Regions from separate parts of the Pantoea sp. E2023-21 genome, predicted to be linked through region 1. Evidence: predicted binding sites of a transcription regulator. Region 1 holds the regulator's gene; each other region holds the start of a gene.
What was found. The regulator CRP, encoded in region 1, controls carbon source genes, mostly activating them, when cyclic AMP is high. The targets are predictions, from matches to a motif close to ATGTGANNNNNNTCACAT.
Positions count from the first base shown of each region.

Region 1 (4,218 bases):
ACCGCACGTGCGCACGGTTTTATTGACGCGAACGACTATTATCAACGTGCCAGCGCGATGCCGCTGCTGACCGGCGTGCGTAAACCGCTGCTGATTATTCATGCGCAAGACGATCCCTTTATGACCGATGCGGTTATTCCGCAACCTGACCAGCTTTCAGCATCGATTCAGTATCAACTGACGCAGCAAGGCGGCCACGTTGGCTTTGTCGGCGGCACCTTGCTTAAACCGAAAATGTGGCTGGAACAGCGCGTACCCGATTGGCTCTCAACGTATCTGGATGTGTAATTGTGATTATTCCCTGGCAAGAACTCGAAGCGGACACGCTGGAAAACCTGATTGAAACCTTTGTGTTACGCGAAGGTACTGATTATGGCGAGCAGGAACGCAGTTTACTGCAAAAAGTTGCCGACGTGCGCCGCCAGCTGGAGCGTGGCGATGTGGTGCTGGTGTGGTCGGAACTGCATGAATCCATCAATATCATGCCAAAAGGTGAATTCCGCGGCTGATGCACCCCGCGGCAATTCGTGGTAACAATGCTCATCGCCGGACCTCACAGGGAGCTCTGTTATGTCAGCCAGGCATCCAATTATTGCCGTTACCGGTTCCAGCGGCGCCGGAACCACTACCACCAGCCTTGCCTTCCGTAAGATTTTCCAGCAGCTGAATTTGCATGCAGCGGAAGTAGAAGGTGACAGTTTCCATCGCTTCACGCGTCCGGAAATGGACATGGCGATCCGCAAGGCGCGCGATCTGGGTCGCCATATCAGTTACTTCGGCCCGGAAGCCAACGACTTCGGCTTGCTTGAGCAGACGTTCAGGCATTACGGCCAAACCGGTTTGGGCGAATCGCGTAAATATTTGCACACTTACGACGAAGCCGTGCCGTGGAATCAGGTGCCGGGCACTTTCACCCCCTGGCAACCGCTGCCGGAGAACACTGATGTGCTGTTCTATGAAGGCTTGCACGGCGGCGTGGTCACGCAGCAGCAAAATGTCGCAGAGCATGTCGATTTGCTGGTTGGCGTAGTCCCGATTGTTAATCTTGAGTGGATTCAGAAGCTGGTGCGCGACACGGGCGAGCGCGGTCATTCGCGTGAGGCGGTGATGGATTCGGTGGTGCGTTCAATGGAGGATTACATCAACTTCATCACGCCACAGTTCTCACGCACCCACATTAACTTCCAGCGTGTGCCAACCGTTGATACGTCCAACCCATTTGCGGCACGCGAAATTCCGTCGCTCGACGAAAGTTTCGTAGTGATTCATTTCCGCGGTCTGGAAGGCATCGCGTTCCCCTATCTCCTGTCGATGATTCAGGGATCGTTTATCTCCCACATCAATACGCTGGTGGTGCCGGGCGGAAAAATGGGACTGGCGATGGAGCTGATTATGCTACCGCTGGTGCAGCGACTCATTGAAGGGAAGCGGATTGAGTGAGTGTCATTGGTCGCCATGAATGGCGACCCTACGAAATGAGAGCGTTTTGTAGGGTGCGCATTAATGCGCACCTGCCAGCATTAAAGCGCGATCACTTCGTAGCTATGCGTAATTTCCACGCCTTTGCCCAGCATGATCGCCACCGAGCAATATTTTTCCGCTGACAAATCAACCGCGCGTGAAACCGCCTTGTCGCTTAACGCTTTGCCGCTGACGATGAAGTGCAGATTGATGCGGGTAAAAATACGTGGCGCTTCTTCGCGACGTTCTGAAGTGAGTTTCACTTCGCAATCGGCGACATCGCTGCGCCCTTTTTGCAGGATCGACACCACATCAATAGCGCTACAACCGCCCGCCGCCATCAGCACCATCTCCATTGGACTTGGCGCTTTATCACCGGAATTACCGTCCATTAATACCTGATGGCCGGATGAGGATTCTCCGAGAAAGGTCAAACCTTCCACCCATTTCACTCGTGCCTGCATTATTCTTTCTCCTGAAGAGGCGGTTTTGCCGCCAGAGTACGCTTTCACCTGACAAACAGCAATCCAGAGTAATCCCCCTTCTGCTGAAGCGAGACAACACAAGACAGCTCGCTAAAGCTGTGCTACAAACAGTGCTGAAAATATTTTCGTCATTACAGACGAAGGCGGGAAGAATCAAAAGCGTAGCTTAAGAGTCCACCCGGAATAATTTTTCCTTTACTGGAAACGCTCGACGATTAAACCGCCTGACAGGGAAAAATGCCCCCTGTATTTTGGGCACGATTACAACAGAGGATAATAGCGAATGGTTCTCGGCAAACCGCAAACAGACCCTACACTCGAATGGTTCCTGTCCCATTGCCATATTCACAAATATCCATCCAAAAGCACGCTCATCCATCAGGGTGAGAAAGCGGAAACGCTGTACTACATCGTGAAAGGTTCCGTAGCGGTACTGATTAAAGATGAAGAAGGCAAAGAGATGATTCTCTCCTATCTCAATCAGGGAGATTTTATCGGCGAACTCGGTCTTTTCGAAGAAGGCCAGGAACGCAGTGCTTGGGTGCGTGCGAAGTCTGCCTGCGAAGTGGCTGAAATTTCATACAAAAAATTCCGTCAGCTGATTCAGGTAAACCCGGATATTTTAATGCGACTTTCGTCGCAAATGGCGCGTCGTCTGCAAGTGACATCTGAGAAAGTGGGCAACCTTGCCTTCCTCGATGTGACCGGACGTATCGCGCAAACGCTGCTAAATCTGGCCAAACAGCCAGATGCGATGACTCACCCGGACGGGATGCAAATCAAAATCACCCGTCAGGAGATTGGTCAGATCGTGGGCTGCTCACGCGAAACCGTGGGTCGTATCCTGAAAATGCTGGAAGATCAGAATCTGATCTCCGCACACGGTAAAACCATCGTCGTTTACGGCACCCGCTAATTTCTTCTCACCCACGGCGTGATGGCAACATCGCGCCGTTTCTATTTGCGATGAGCTGATGTGGCGCCGAATCATCTATCATCCTGAAGTTAACTATGCGCTGCGGCAAACGCTGGTGCTGTGCCTGCCTGTGGCTCTCGGCTGGCTGTTTGGCGATCTGCAAAAAGGTCTGCTGTTCTCGTTAGTGCCTGCCTGTTGCAATATGGCGGGGCTGGATACGCCGCACAAACGCTTCTTCAAACGCCTGATTGTAGGGGGTTCGCTGTTTGCCACCGGCAGTTTCCTGATGCAAATCCTCACCGCGTACCAAATTCCGCTGCCGCTGATTTTGCTGGCGCTGCCGCTGCTGATTGGCGTGACCGGTGAAATCGGCCCACTGCATGCGCGCCTGCTCCCCGCGACGTTAATCGCCGCCATCTTTACGCTCAGTTTAGTGGGACGCATGCCGATGTGGGTGCCGCCGCTGCTCTACATAGGCGGCACGCTGTGGTACGGCTTGTTCAACTGGTTCTGGTTCTGGCTGTGGAAAGAGCAGCCGATGCGCGAATCGCTTAGCCTGCTGTTCCGTGAGCTGGCCGATTATTGCGATGCCAAATACACCTTACTGACGCAGTTGACCGATCCGGAAAAAGCGCTGCCCCCCCTGCTGGCACGCCAGCAAAAGGCGGTCGATCTCATCACGACCTGCTACCAGCAAATGCACATGTTGTCGGCCAGCCGTGATAACAGCCACAAACGTCTGACACGCGCTTTTCAGGTGGCGCTGGATTTACAGGAACACATCTCGGTGAGTTTGCATCAGCCCGAAGAGGTGCAAAAGCTCGTGGAGGAGAGCCACGCCGAAGCGGTGATTCGCTGGAACGCCAAAATCATCTCAGCCCGGCTGCGCGTGCTGGCCGATGCGATCCTCTACCATCAATTACCCGATCGTTTTCACATGGAGAAACAGCTCGGCGCGCTGGAGAAAATTGCGCGCCAGCATCCGGATAATCCGGTCGGCAACTTCTGCCTGTATCACTTCAGTCGCATCGCCCGCGTGTTGCGCACGCAGAAGCCACTCTACACACGTGACCTGATGGCCGATCGCCAGCGCCGTTTGCCGCTGTTGCCGGCGTTGCGCAGTTATCTGTCGTTCAAATCTTCCGCGTTACGCACCGCCGCTCGTTTCGCCGTGATGCTGATGTTTGGCAGCGCGTTGGCGCTGTTCTTCAACATTCCCAAACCTTACTGGATTCTGATGACCATCATGTTCGTCAGCCAGAACGGCTACAGCGCGACACGCGTGCGTATTCAGCACCGTGCGCTGGGCACCTTTGCGGGTTTGCTGATCGCTGCCGCCTCGCTACAGCTGGCGGT
Region 1 covers NZ_CP195344.1:2,901,846-2,906,063, forward strand. Annotated here, with positions in the region: gene ACRQ84_RS13685 (hydrolase) at 1-288, shown strand, start outside; gene ACRQ84_RS13690 (YheU family protein) at 291-509, shown strand; gene ACRQ84_RS13695 (phosphoribulokinase) at 571-1,440, shown strand; gene ACRQ84_RS13700 (OsmC family protein) at 1,521-1,925, opposite strand; gene crp (cAMP-activated global transcriptional regulator CRP) at 2,230-2,862, shown strand; gene ACRQ84_RS13710 (YccS/YhfK family putative transporter) at 2,921-4,218, shown strand, end outside.

Region 2 (4,218 bases), 1.1 Mb from region 1:
ATCTGCAGGCTGCCAGCCCGGCGCGTTGCGAAGCAAGGTCAACGCATCCACCACGCGCGTGGCAAAATAGCGCCCATCCAGCACGCCATCATGGCGTCCAGCGGATCTTCCCGGAATGCCTTGCGCAAAATTGAGGTTGGGATGCATACGGCTGGCGGGATGGATAAACCAGTGACGCATCATCGCCAGCGCTTTATCGGCATAGCGTTGATCGCCAGAGAAATACCAGGCCAACGTTAGTGCCTGGAAATCGGCAGTAAAACGCGCCAGCCGCACGCCATCACTCTGACCGTTTTTACTGGCGGGATTCACTTCGCCGTCGCGACGCTGCCACGGCAGGCCGTTGGCTTTGCTGGCATCCGGCCACCAATAGGCGCTTAGGCTCAAATAATCCTGCTTCGAACCGCTCGGCGGCAGCATGCCTTTATCTATGACGCTGGGATTAAGATGCTTCAGCGCGTTGTCTGCCTGCTGTTGCAGCTGATGCCAGGCTGCGACCGTCGGTGGCGCAGCTCGATGCTGCGTCAGCTGCTGCTTAACCCGCTGAAGATCGCTTAAAGACAGAAAGGCCGGTTCGTTGGCCATACTTATTGCGCTGTACAGCCACACTAGCGCCATCCACAGTGTCTTCATTAACTCTGCTCATCCAGTTGTAGCGCCACATACAGCAGCAAACGATCGTCAAAGTTGCCCAGATCGAGTCCGGTAAGCTCGGAAATACGATTGAGTCGATACTCCAGCGTATTACGGTGAATAAACAGCGCGCGTGCTGTCGCGCTGGGTTGCACGTTATGGCTGAACCATGCCACCAGCGTGCGTCGCAGCAAACCATTGTTATCCATGCTTTTTAGTTTCACCAATGGGCGCGCCAGTTCGTTGGCCTGCCAGCCGCCGCGTAAACTGTCGAGCAGTACCGGCAGCACCAGATCCTGATAAAAATAGCTGCGCTGTTCGGGCATGCGCTGCTTGCCCACCATCATAGTGGTGCGCGCGGTGCGGTACGAACGTGCGATGCTGCCGGGGCCGGTAAAGTAGTTGCCGAGCGCAATGCGCATCCGCACTTGCCCGCTCTCCTTCATACGTTGCAGCAGTTGATCAACCCGACGACGATGATCGTCCTGATCGTAGCGCCCATGCGCATTCAGTGCCGGTTTTAGCACCACCATTTCAGTGAGTGAAACAATCGCAATCAGGTTGTCACGTTCTGGCGTGGTCAGCAGCGTTTGTAACTGCTGGAGTTCGGACATCGCGCTATCAACGCCGAGCTGACCGCTGTCAACTTCCACCACCGCAACCACACGTGGCTGATTAAGATCGATACCGAGCCGCTGCGCCCATTCGCTCAGCGCTGGCGATAAGGTTTCGCTGCGCACCAGATTCAGCACCAGCTCTTCACGCAAACGGCTGTCCTGCGCCAGCATATGCAGCAAACGCGCCTGTTCCAGCATCATTTCGGCGGTCATACACACCAGCTCGCCGTAATGACGCAGCGTCGCCGGTTGACCGGTCAAACCGATAACGCCGACGATGTCGCCATCAATACGTAGCGGCAAATTGATGCCAGGACGCACGCCGTGCAGATGTTTTGCCACCGCTTCATCAATATCCACTACGCGGCCTTGAGACAGTACCAGCAGCGCCCCTTCGTGCAATTCGCCAATCCGCTCACGATCGCCACTGCCAATGATGCGGCCGCGCGCATCCATCACGTTGACATTGCTATCAATAATTTGCATCGTGCGGGCAACAATATCCTGAGCCAGTCGCGCATCGAGATGATAAGTGGCCATCAATCACTCCGGAGAAAAGGACGAACCGACAGAATACGCATCCTTTTAAGGCGCTGACATTGTGCAACTGCACATAGCCAAGGGGATTATGCGGGATTTGCGGTAAGCGTCACATTCAGTACCGGACATTTGCACAGACATAAAAAAGGCGAGCCAAAGCTCGCCTATTATCAATAACCTGGAAACTTACTGCATCAGCAGATACAGACTGCTATCACCGCGCTGTACGTTCAGTGCCAATACAGAAGGTTTCGTGTCGAGTACCTTACGCAGCTCGCCGAGATTCGCCACGGCTTGCTGGTTTACGCCCAGAATCACGTCACCTTTCTTCAGGCCGATACGCGCCGCAGCGCTGCCTGCTTTCACATTATCGACACGCACGCCTTTCTGGCCGTTAGAATCGATATTACTGAGATCGGCACCTTCAATACCGGTGTAAATGGTGGCCGACTGCACTTTATCCTGCGAGCTCTGTTGCAATTCAACCGTGATATTCACCGGTTTACCCTCGCGCAGCAGACCGAGCTGCAGCTTGGTGCCGACCGGCAGCGAGCCCACTTCTGCACGCAGTGCCGCGAAGCTGGTCAGCGCTTTACCGTTCATTGACACCACCACGTCACCCGCTTTCACTCCAGCTTTTGCCGCTGCGGAGTTCGGCAGCACCTGGCTGACAAAGGCGCCGCGCTGCGCATCGACTTTCATCGCTTTCGCCAGCTCGGAATTCAGCTCGGTACCCATAATGCCCAGTTCGCCACGTTTCACCTGGCCGTATTCCACCATCTGCGCGGTGAGGTTTTTCACCATCGAGCTGGGGATAGCAAAGCCGATACCGATGTTGCCGCCGTCCGGCGCCAGAATCGCGGTGTTAATCCCGATCAGTTCACCGTTAAGGTTAACCAGCGCACCCCCGGAGTTACCGCGGTTAATTGCTGCATCGGTTTGGATAAAGTTTTCATAATTTTCAACGTTCAGGCCGCTGCGGCCCAGCGCCGAAACAATCCCTGAGGTCACCGTTTCACCGAGGCCGTATGGGTTACCGATCGCCACGGTATAATCACCCACACGCAGGTCGTCAGAGTCGGCAATCTTAATCGCCGTGAGGTTTTTCGCGTCCTGCAGCTGAATCAGCGCGATATCAGACTGCGGATCTTTACCAATCACTTTGGCGTCGTAGCGACGGCCATCGCTGAGCTGCACCTGAATTTTAGTGGCGTTGTCCACCACGTGGTTGTTGGTCACCACATAACCTTTATCCGCGTTGATCACCACACCGGAGCCGAGCGCACGGAACTGCTGTTTCTGCGCGTTAGCACCGCCATCCGCGCCGCCGCCATCACCGCCACCGTTTTGGCACATTGGCGAACTCTGGAACGGTGAACCGTCCTGGCAGAACGGAGAATTATCACCAAAGAATTGCTGGAACTGCTGTGGCATACGCGGCGTTTTAACCGTGGTGCTGCCTTCAACACTGATACTCACCACGGAAGGCATGACTTTTTCCAACATGGGTGCCAGGCTTGGCAACTGTTGGCTTGAAGAAGAAGCGCTCTCCGCGGCGAAAACGCTCACAGGGCTCAATGCCGTTGCGCCGAAACTCAGCGCCAACGCCAGCATAATTGTGTTTTTTTTCATTTATCTGTGTCTCTCTAAGAATGACGGCCAGACCATTGCTGTGGTCGTGATGGTGAGATTAAGTTTTTAGCGCGAAGTTCCTAATAAAGTTTTAGGCAAAGGTAAAAAATTGTTCTTCGTCTTTACAATTCTGCGCTTATTCAACCGCCATTAAACGACGATATTCATCCCAGGCATAATTGTCTGTCATCCCACTAATGTAGTCCTGAATCAGACGCGCACGATAATAACGTTCCCACAACAGGCGCTGATATTTATGCTCAACGATTAATGAACGCATGTGTTGTTGATAAGCTTTACGGTGTTTTCCGGAAAGCTTATGAAACAGACGTGTTTCAATCGGATGCTTTGCCAGAAAATCCTCGTTCATCAAGGTAGTAAACTGTTCATAGTTTAATAAAAGCAATGACTGGTATATTTCCAGCAAACCTTTAATTACACGGTAACCCTGCAATTCCAGCTGCTCGACTTCTGGATGATTAAACACTTGCTGACGCGCGACGGTTTTAAATAATGTCAGTAAGCGCCCTTCTTCGCCATCATCCTCCAGTAAAGCGTGATTAAAATCGCCCTGGAAAATAGCCGGTAAGTTATCGATGAACCGCTTAACCGCATGGCTGACCAATACGTTTTGTACATTTACCCGTAACGACATAAAAAATTGATCGCTGATACTGCGGCGTTTTTTCTGATTAGCCTCTTTCCACGCATCGCCGATAGTCCGGCTGAATACATCACCGCTTTTTACTGTGCCCCAGACGCCGAGCAAATGTTTATACAGCGTTTCAACATCGAA
Region 2 covers NZ_CP195344.1:4,047,313-4,051,530, reverse strand. Annotated here, with positions in the region: gene ACRQ84_RS18835 (alginate lyase family protein) at 1-633, opposite strand, end outside; gene ACRQ84_RS18830 (CdaR family transcriptional regulator) at 633-1,790, opposite strand; gene degP (serine endoprotease DegP) at 1,977-3,422, opposite strand; gene dgt (dGTPase) at 3,559-4,218, opposite strand, start outside.
Region 2: a site for CRP is predicted at 1,888-1,905, ahead of ACRQ84_RS18830 (CdaR family transcriptional regulator). Genes of this name have one in related genera too.

Region 3 (4,218 bases), 460 kb from region 1:
CCCGGCTTCGCCGAGTGCTTCGCGCCCAATGGCCGACCGCCGCGTGCCGGCGAACTATTCTGCAATCCGGCGCAAGCCGAAACGCTGCAAAAAATCGCCGAGACGCGCGGAGAAGCCTTCTATCGTGGCGATCTTGCTGAAAAGATGGTGGCGTTTGCTGCGCAGCATGGCGCAGCGCTGAGCATGGCGGACCTCAACAACCATCGCGCTGACTGGGTTGATTTGCTGTCGCGACCGTTTGCGGGTGGATCGGTGCAGGAACTGCCGCCTAACGGTCAGGGTATCGCCACCTTGATTGCGCTGGGCATTCTCGAACAGTGGGAAATTGGCCGCTATACGCCGGATTCAGTGCCGTGGCTGCATTTGTCGATTGAAGCGATGAAGCTGGCGCTGGCCGATCTGGATCGCTACGTCAGCGATTACGATCACCTTGAGTTCCCAGCCGAATTGCTGCTGAGCGATGGCTATCTTAAACAGCGTGCGCAGCTGATCGATCCTGATAAAGCCGGTGATTTTACCTATGGTGCACCGCAGCAGAGCGGCACGGTTTATGTCTCCACCGCTGATGCCAGCGGCATGATGGTGTCCTTTATACAGTCCAACTTTATGGGCTTCGGGTCTGGCGTGGTGGTGCCGGGCACCGGCATCAGCCTGCAAAATCGTGGCTGCGGTTTTTCACTCGATCCGCAACATCCCAATGTGGTGGCGGGCAGTAAGCGTCCGTTCCATACCATCATCCCAGCATTTTCCCTTGATGGTGCCGGCCAGCCGCTGATGTCATTTGGCGTGATGGGCGGCACGATGCAGGCGCAAGGTCATTTGCAGATGGCGCTGCGCATCATGCAGCATAAGCAAAACCCGCAGGCGGCCATTGATGCACCGCGTTGGCGCGTTGAGCAGGGACGTTCAGTGGTGGTTGAGCCGGGCATCGACCGCAACGTGTTGGCGAAGCTGCGTGAAATGGGGCATCAGATAGCACTCGAAGATCCGCTGCTGGGCTATAACTTCGGGGGTGCGCAGGCGATAGTCCGCGATCCGCAAGGCTTCTATATTGCCGCCACCGAAAGCCGCAAAGATGGCCAGGCGCTGGTGTTTTAATTTGCCCGGTGCGCCCGTTGTACACACCAGACCATTGCACTATTCTTTAGGACCATTTTCGCAAAAATTTTTATCCCGAATAATTTAAGCAGTAGCCTGGATTATGAAGGGAGAGAGCCATTATCACAGGAGTTGAATTATGGCGTCAGGATTATCCCGCATCTGGATGCGTACCGGCATGCTGATGGTCAGTGCATTGGTCGTGCTGCAACTTACGGCCTGTGGCGACAAAGAAGGCGATCAGCGTAAAGCTTTCACTGATTTCCTTCAGAACACCGTGATGCGCAGCGGCGAACATCTGCCAAGCCTCAGTGAAAACCAAAAACAGACCTTCGGTAATTACGCCAGCGATTACGCCATCCTTTATGGTTTCTCGCAGCAGACCAATCAGGCAATCGATCAAGGCATGCGTCCGGTAGTCGATGAGTTGGCGGCGATTCGCGTTCCACAAGACTACCTGACGCGTCGCGATAGCCTGCGCCAGGCCAGCGGCAATCTGAGTGTGCTGACGCAGCAGATCCAGAGCGCCAAAATGCAGGCGGATAGCAGCAAAGCCACGCTGAAGCAGCCGGATGATTTGAAGAAAGTCTACGATGCCGCGTTTACCAAAGTGGTAACACAGCCCGCCAGCACGCTGATTCCGCTGTTGCCACAGCTGCAAGCGCTGAGCCAGGCCGCAGTGCAAACCGGCGACTATCTGCAATCGCAAGGCACTCGCGTCACCTTCAATGACGGCGGCGTGCAGTTCCCCACTCAGGATCAGGCAACGCAGTACAACACGTTGATGAGCAATCTCTCCAGTAACGCGCAGGCGCTGACGCAGGCGCAAAACGCGGTGCAAGGCGGTTTGTAATACAGTTAAGCCAATTGCTAGTGGTCGCCATGAAGGGCGACCCTACATAAGCGCCCTTTTAGCTTCCTCTTCTGTTCGTCTCTTTTCGGAATTACGTCACTTCCTTACAGCTCATTTTCCTGATGCGGCATATTGTGATCTGGCGCATTTTCGACCAAAAATAGTTTGTGACATTGATCACACTTACACAACAAAGCACCCGATTAAAAAGGTGACTTAAGTCACATTCATCACCCTGTTTTGCATGATTTTTCGTCACCGTTGCTTTCTTACAGCCACTTTTTGTGATCAAAGTCACCTTATTGCACCCCAAACACCCCACCTTGGCGTGATCTACATCACACTTAGTCGCTGCTCTACGCAGCGTAATAAACTAGTGCTAGAGTCCGCGTGCATACAGTAATGCCACGGCCCGCGCCGTAACGTTCAAACAAAAACAAACGCGCTCTCTTATTGCAGCGCGTCTCAATAAGGGGTGGGTTTATGTCCTCATCAGTAAAGGTCAAGGTTCAGAGCTTTGGTCGCTTTCTGAGTAATATGGTGATGCCTAACATCGGTGCGTTTATCGCATGGGGTATCATCACTGCGCTGTTCATCCCAACCGGATGGATTCCAAACGAAACGCTGGCGAAGCTCGTCGGCCCAATGATCACTTACCTGCTGCCGCTGCTGATTGGTTTCACCGGTGGACGTCTGGTCGGCGGCGATCGTGGTGGCGTGGTCGGTGCGATCACTACCATGGGCGTGATCGTCGGCGCCGATATGCCGATGTTCCTCGGTTCGATGATTGCTGGTCCGCTGGGCGGCTGGGCGATTAAATCCTTCGACCGCGTGGTTGATGGCAAGATCAAAAGCGGCTTCGAGATGCTGGTTAACAACTTCTCGGCCGGTATCATCGGTATGCTGTTGGCGCTGCTGGCGTTCGTAGCCATCGGTCCACTGGTTGAAGGTCTGTCGCACATTCTCGCTGCGGGCGTGAATCTGATGGTGCAGAACAACCTGCTCCCTCTGACCTCAATCTTTGTTGAACCGGCGAAAATCCTGTTCCTCAATAACGCTATCAACCACGGTATCTTCTCTCCGCTGGGTATCCAGCAGGCGAGCGAGGCGGGCAAATCAATCTTCTTCCTGATTGAAGCCAACCCAGGTCCGGGCATGGGCGTGCTGGTTGCCTACATGGTATTTGGTCGCGGTAGCGCCAAACAGTCCGCAGGCGGTGCAGCGATCATCCACTTCCTCGGTGGTATCCACGAAATTTACTTCCCATACGTGCTAATGGCGCCGCGTCTGTTGCTGGCGGTTATCCTCGGCGGTATGACGGGCGTGTTCACCCTGACGCTGCTGAACGGCGGCCTGGTTTCTCCGGCTTCTCCAGGTTCGATCCTGGCGGTGTTGGCGATGACGCCAAAAGGGGCTTACTTCGCGAACATCGCGGCCATCATTGCTGCGTTTGCGGTCTCCTTCGTCGTCTCAGCGGTGCTGTTGAAAACCAGCAAAGTGAAAGAAGATGACGATATCGAAGCCGCGACTCAGCGCATGCAAGATATGAAAGCGCAGTCAAAAGGTCAGGCAGTTGCCGGTTCCCCGGTGGCTGGCGATGCGATGAGCGTTGACCTGAACCACGTACGCAAAATCATCGTAGCCTGTGATGCCGGTATGGGGTCAAGTGCGATGGGTGCAGGCGTACTGCGCAAGAAAGTGCAGGACGCAGGTCTGAGCAATATCTCTGTCACTAACACGGCGATCAACTCGCTGCCGGGCGACGTAGACCTGGTGATTACGCACCGCGATCTGACTGAACGTGCGATGCGCCAGGCACCGCATGCGCAGCACATTTCTCTGAATAACTTCCTTGATAGCGCGCTGTACAGCAACCTGACTGAACGTCTGGTTACCGCCAATCGCAGCGAAGCGCATCGTGAAACGGTAAAGACTACGCTGGCGGACAGCTATGACGAAGGCAACGCGCACCTGTTCAAACTGGGCGCAGACAACGTGTTCCTTGGCCTGAGCGCGACGCATAAAGAGCAAGCGATTCGCTTTGCCGGTGAGCAGTTGGTGAAAGGCGGCTATGTTCAGCCGGAATATGTGGAAGCGATGCTGGAACGCGAGAAGCTGACGCCAACTTACCTCGGCGAATCAATCGCTGTTCCGCACGGCACCGTGGAAGCAAAAGATCGCGTGCTGAAAACTGGCGTGGTGTTCTGCCAGTATCCAGCCGGTGTGCAGTTTGGTGAAGAAGCTGAAGACGTAGCGCGTCTGGTCAT
Region 3 covers NZ_CP195344.1:3,359,477-3,363,694, reverse strand. Annotated here, with positions in the region: gene ACRQ84_RS15835 (gamma-glutamyltransferase family protein) at 1-1,098, shown strand, start outside; gene ACRQ84_RS15830 (DUF3053 domain-containing protein) at 1,238-1,951, shown strand; gene ACRQ84_RS15825 (PTS mannitol transporter subunit IICBA) at 2,435-4,218, shown strand, end outside.
Region 3: a site for CRP is predicted at 2,278-2,295, ahead of ACRQ84_RS15825 (PTS mannitol transporter subunit IICBA). Genes of this name have one in related genera too.

Region 4 (4,218 bases), 1.6 Mb from region 1:
AAACGTCCAGATGCGCCCTTCTTCACTTTGCCACTGTTTGGCAACGCCGGGTACCAGTTGACCGTTATTATCGGTTTCAACCAATCCTTCCAGCAGATTACGCATGACATTTGATTCAGGCACGCCTTCTGCTTTCTGCGGGTCCAGCGTCGCCACTTCGCTACCGTTATTAATGACAATACGCTGAGAATCGGATAATTGCGTTCCGGCAGGCACTTGTGCTGCCTGACTTTGAGAAATAATTGCCATCAGGCATAAGGCAAGCACTGAGCGCGTGAACGTTTTTGCTACCATGCATTTCATCAACAAATATCAACCTTAATCATAAGCCTGATAGCCTGTAAGCAAGAAGCGTACACATTTGTCGCTATCAGATAAAAAATTTGTGATGTGCCGAAAATTATCAGAACCGATGCCCGCACGCCAAAGCTAAACACCAAAAATGTTAGCAGATTCTCTTTTATCACGTTCGGTCGGGTAGGAAAAGTGTTAATTATTTAACTGAATTATCGCATAAACCCATGATTAAAATAAATTTTCCGCGATAATTGCCTATGTTTTATTCGTTATTGTTCTGTAGATATAATATTTACGAATTCGACCATGAAAATAAGCATTTGCCACAGAATTAATTATCAATCAAGTGACAAACTTTTCGCTAATGCTAGTTCAATGGCCATCGGCAGAGTTATTATCTGTGATAATTATCACAGTTTGATGTGAGACCTGGCGGGATTAAGCTTGAGCCAGTAGTAAAAGTGATATAGGACGTGTGGAGTTAAGGCGCATGAATAAACTAACCAAAATGGTGCAATTAAACGGATTGATGCACCATTTTGGATCGAAAATTTATCTCGGATAAAAAATAACTCTCTTTTAATTCAGTAAGCCTGGGAAAATAGATTTCATGCCGGTGACAATAAATTCAATTCCCAATGCCATCAGTAATAAGCCCATGATACGGGTAATGACGTTAATCCCGGTTTGGCCAAGCACCCGCACCATTAAAGGTGCAGCACGAAACAGCAGCCAACAACAAAAGGCAAAAATGGCAATCGCGAGACTAAAACCAATCAGATTCTGCCAACTGTGGTAACGCGTGCTCCAGACAATGGTCGAACTGATTGCGCCCGGACCGGCCATCAACGGCAAGGCTAACGGCACTACGCCGATGCTTTCACGAATCGCGCTCTCCGACTTCTCCTGCTTATTCTGCTTATCTTCACCGAGTTTTCCGCTGATCATCGACATCGCAATAGTGACCACCAGAATGCCACCGGCAATACGGAACGAATCAATTGAGATGCCAAACAGATGCAGGATGCCATCACCAAGGAACAATGAGGTCCATAGGATAATGGCAACGGCCAGGTTGGCGGTGAGATTGGTTTTATTGCGCTCCACCACCGCCTGATAGCTGGTCATGCTGATAAAGACCGGGATGATGCCTACCGGATTCACCAGGGCAAACAAACCGACAAAAAACTTAATGTAGCCGGAAAGATCGAGTAGCACGGGGTTCAAAGTGGGCTCCGGTAAGGTCTGAGTAAAAAAGCGCGCCTAATGTAGTTCATATGACGGGCGAAAAACCAGAGGCATAGGGAGAAATTTATGCTACTTGTTTGGCTCCAAGTCAGTACATTCGGCTGCTGTTAATCTTTGGTTATTACGATGCAGCCATTGAGATCAGAATATGTGGCACATTCCGCTAACTTTACTTGCAAAAGTTAGTGCTGAAAGGTGTCAGCTTAGTCATGATTTGATCTATATCAAAATTCACCTACCCCATCAGGGGTAATCTTACCGCATCGAAAACACTCCCTGACATTTAAGCATCTTCACCAGGAAACCCTTTTAGTAAGCAAAGGCAAATCAGTTGCCAACCTGACCAATATATAAGCATACGTGACTATACTTCTGGACTCAGGCTTGTTTACTAAAAGAGTTTAACTTCCTTCAGGAGAGCACTATGGCCGTTACTAATGTTGCCGAACTTAATGCACTGGTTGAGCGTGTAAAAAAGGCACAGCGTGAGTACGCTAATTTTAGTCAGGAACAAGTTGATGCCATCTTCCGCGCTGCCGCCCTCGCCGCTGCAGATGCACGAATCCCTCTGGCCAAATTGGCCGTTGCCGAATCAGGTATGGGTATTGTTGAAGATAAAGTGATCAAGAATCACTTTGCGTCTGAATATATCTACAACGCTTACAAAGATGAGAAAACCTGCGGTATTCTCGCCACTGACGATACCTTCGGCACCATTACCATTGCTGAACCGATTGGCTTGATCTGCGGTATCGTACCCACAACAAACCCAACCTCAACGGCTATTTTCAAGGCGCTGATTAGCCTGAAAACTCGCAATGGCATCATCTTCTCTCCGCATCCTCGTGCAAAAGATGCGACTAACAAAGCTGCGGACATTGTGCTGCAGGCAGCCATTGCGGCAGGTGCACCAAAAGATATCATCGGCTGGATCGACACCCCATCAGTCGAGCTATCTAATCAGTTAATGCATCACCCTGATATCAACCTGATCCTTGCAACCGGCGGTCCGGGCATGGTGAAAGCCGCTTACAGTTCTGGTAAACCAGCGATTGGCGTGGGTGCGGGTAATACACCTGTCGTCATCGATGAAACAGCGGATATCAAGCGTGCCGTAGCCTCGATCCTGATGTCGAAAACCTTCGATAACGGTGTGATTTGTGCTTCTGAGCAATCGGTGATTGTGGTTGATTCTGCTTATGACGCAGTCCGCGAACGTTTCGCCAGCCATGGCGGCTACATGCTGCAAGGCGATGAGCTGAAAGCCATTCAGAATATCATCCTGAAAAATGGTGCTTTGAATGCGGCGATTGTTGGCCAACCCGCGACAAAAATTGCGGAATTAGCCGGAATTAGCGTGCCAGCAAATACCAAGATACTCATTGGCGAAGTGAAATTGGTTGATGAATCTGAGCCGTTTGCGCATGAAAAATTGTCACCGACCTTAGCAATGTATCGCGCTAAGGATTATCACGACGCGGTTGATAAAGCAGAGAAACTGGTGACCATGGGCGGTATCGGTCACACCTCGTGTCTCTATACCGATCAAGATAATCAGATAGAGCGTGTGCACTATTTCGGCGACAAAATGAAGACCGCGCGTATTCTGATTAATACACCGGCTTCACAAGGCGGCATCGGTGACCTGTACAACTTCAAGCTGGCTCCGTCACTGACGCTGGGCTGTGGTTCATGGGGCGGTAACTCCATTTCTGAAAACGTGGGACCTAAACATCTCATCAACAAGAAAACCGTGGCCAAGCGAGCTGAGAATATGTTGTGGCATAAACTTCCCAAGTCTATTTACTTCCGTCGCGGCTCACTGCCAATTGCCCTGGAAGAAGTAGCAACTGACGGTGCAAAACGCGCCTTTATCGTTACTGACCGCTTCTTGTTCAACAACGGTTATGCCGATCAGGTTACCCGCGTACTGAAATCACACGGTATCGAAACTGAAGTGTTCTTTGAAGTCGAAGCTGACCCAACGCTAAGCATCGTACGTAAAGGTGCAGAGCAGATGAACAGCTTTAAACCTGATGTGATTATTGCACTCGGCGGTGGTTCACCGATGGATGCAGCAAAAATCATGTGGGTGATGTACGAACACCCAGAAACGCATTTTGAAGAGCTGGCACTGCGCTTTATGGACATCCGTAAACGCATCTATAAATTCCCGAAAATGGGCGTCAAGGCACGTATGATTGCCATCACCACCACTTCCGGTACCGGTTCTGAAGTCACACCGTTTGCCGTGGTGACTGACGATGCCACCGGCCAGAAATACCCATTAGCGGATTATGCATTGACTCCGGACATGGCAATTGTTGACGCCAATCTGGTGATGGATATGCCACGTTCACTTTGTGCCTTCGGCGGTCTGGATGCGGTTACACACTCACTTGAAGCTTATGTTTCAGTATTAGCGAATGAGTATTCTGACGGTCAAGCGCTGCAAGCTCTCAAACTGCTGAAAGAAAATTTGCCAGCCAGCTACCGCGATGGAGCAAAAAATCCGGTGGCGCGTGAGCGTGTTCACAATGCAGCGACTATCGCGGGTATTGCGTTCGCTAACGCCTTCCTGGGTGTCTGTCACTCAATGGCGCATAAACTGGGTTCTGAGTTCCACATTCCACATGGTTTGGCAAACGCCCTGCTGATTTCGAACGTGATTCG
Region 4 covers NZ_CP195344.1:1,341,024-1,345,241, forward strand. Annotated here, with positions in the region: gene ACRQ84_RS06365 (ABC transporter substrate-binding protein) at 1-303, opposite strand, end outside; gene ACRQ84_RS06370 (YchE family NAAT transporter) at 877-1,524, opposite strand; gene adhE (bifunctional acetaldehyde-CoA/alcohol dehydrogenase) at 1,970-4,218, shown strand, end outside.
Region 4: a site for CRP is predicted at 1,758-1,775, ahead of adhE (bifunctional acetaldehyde-CoA/alcohol dehydrogenase). Genes of this name have one in related genera too.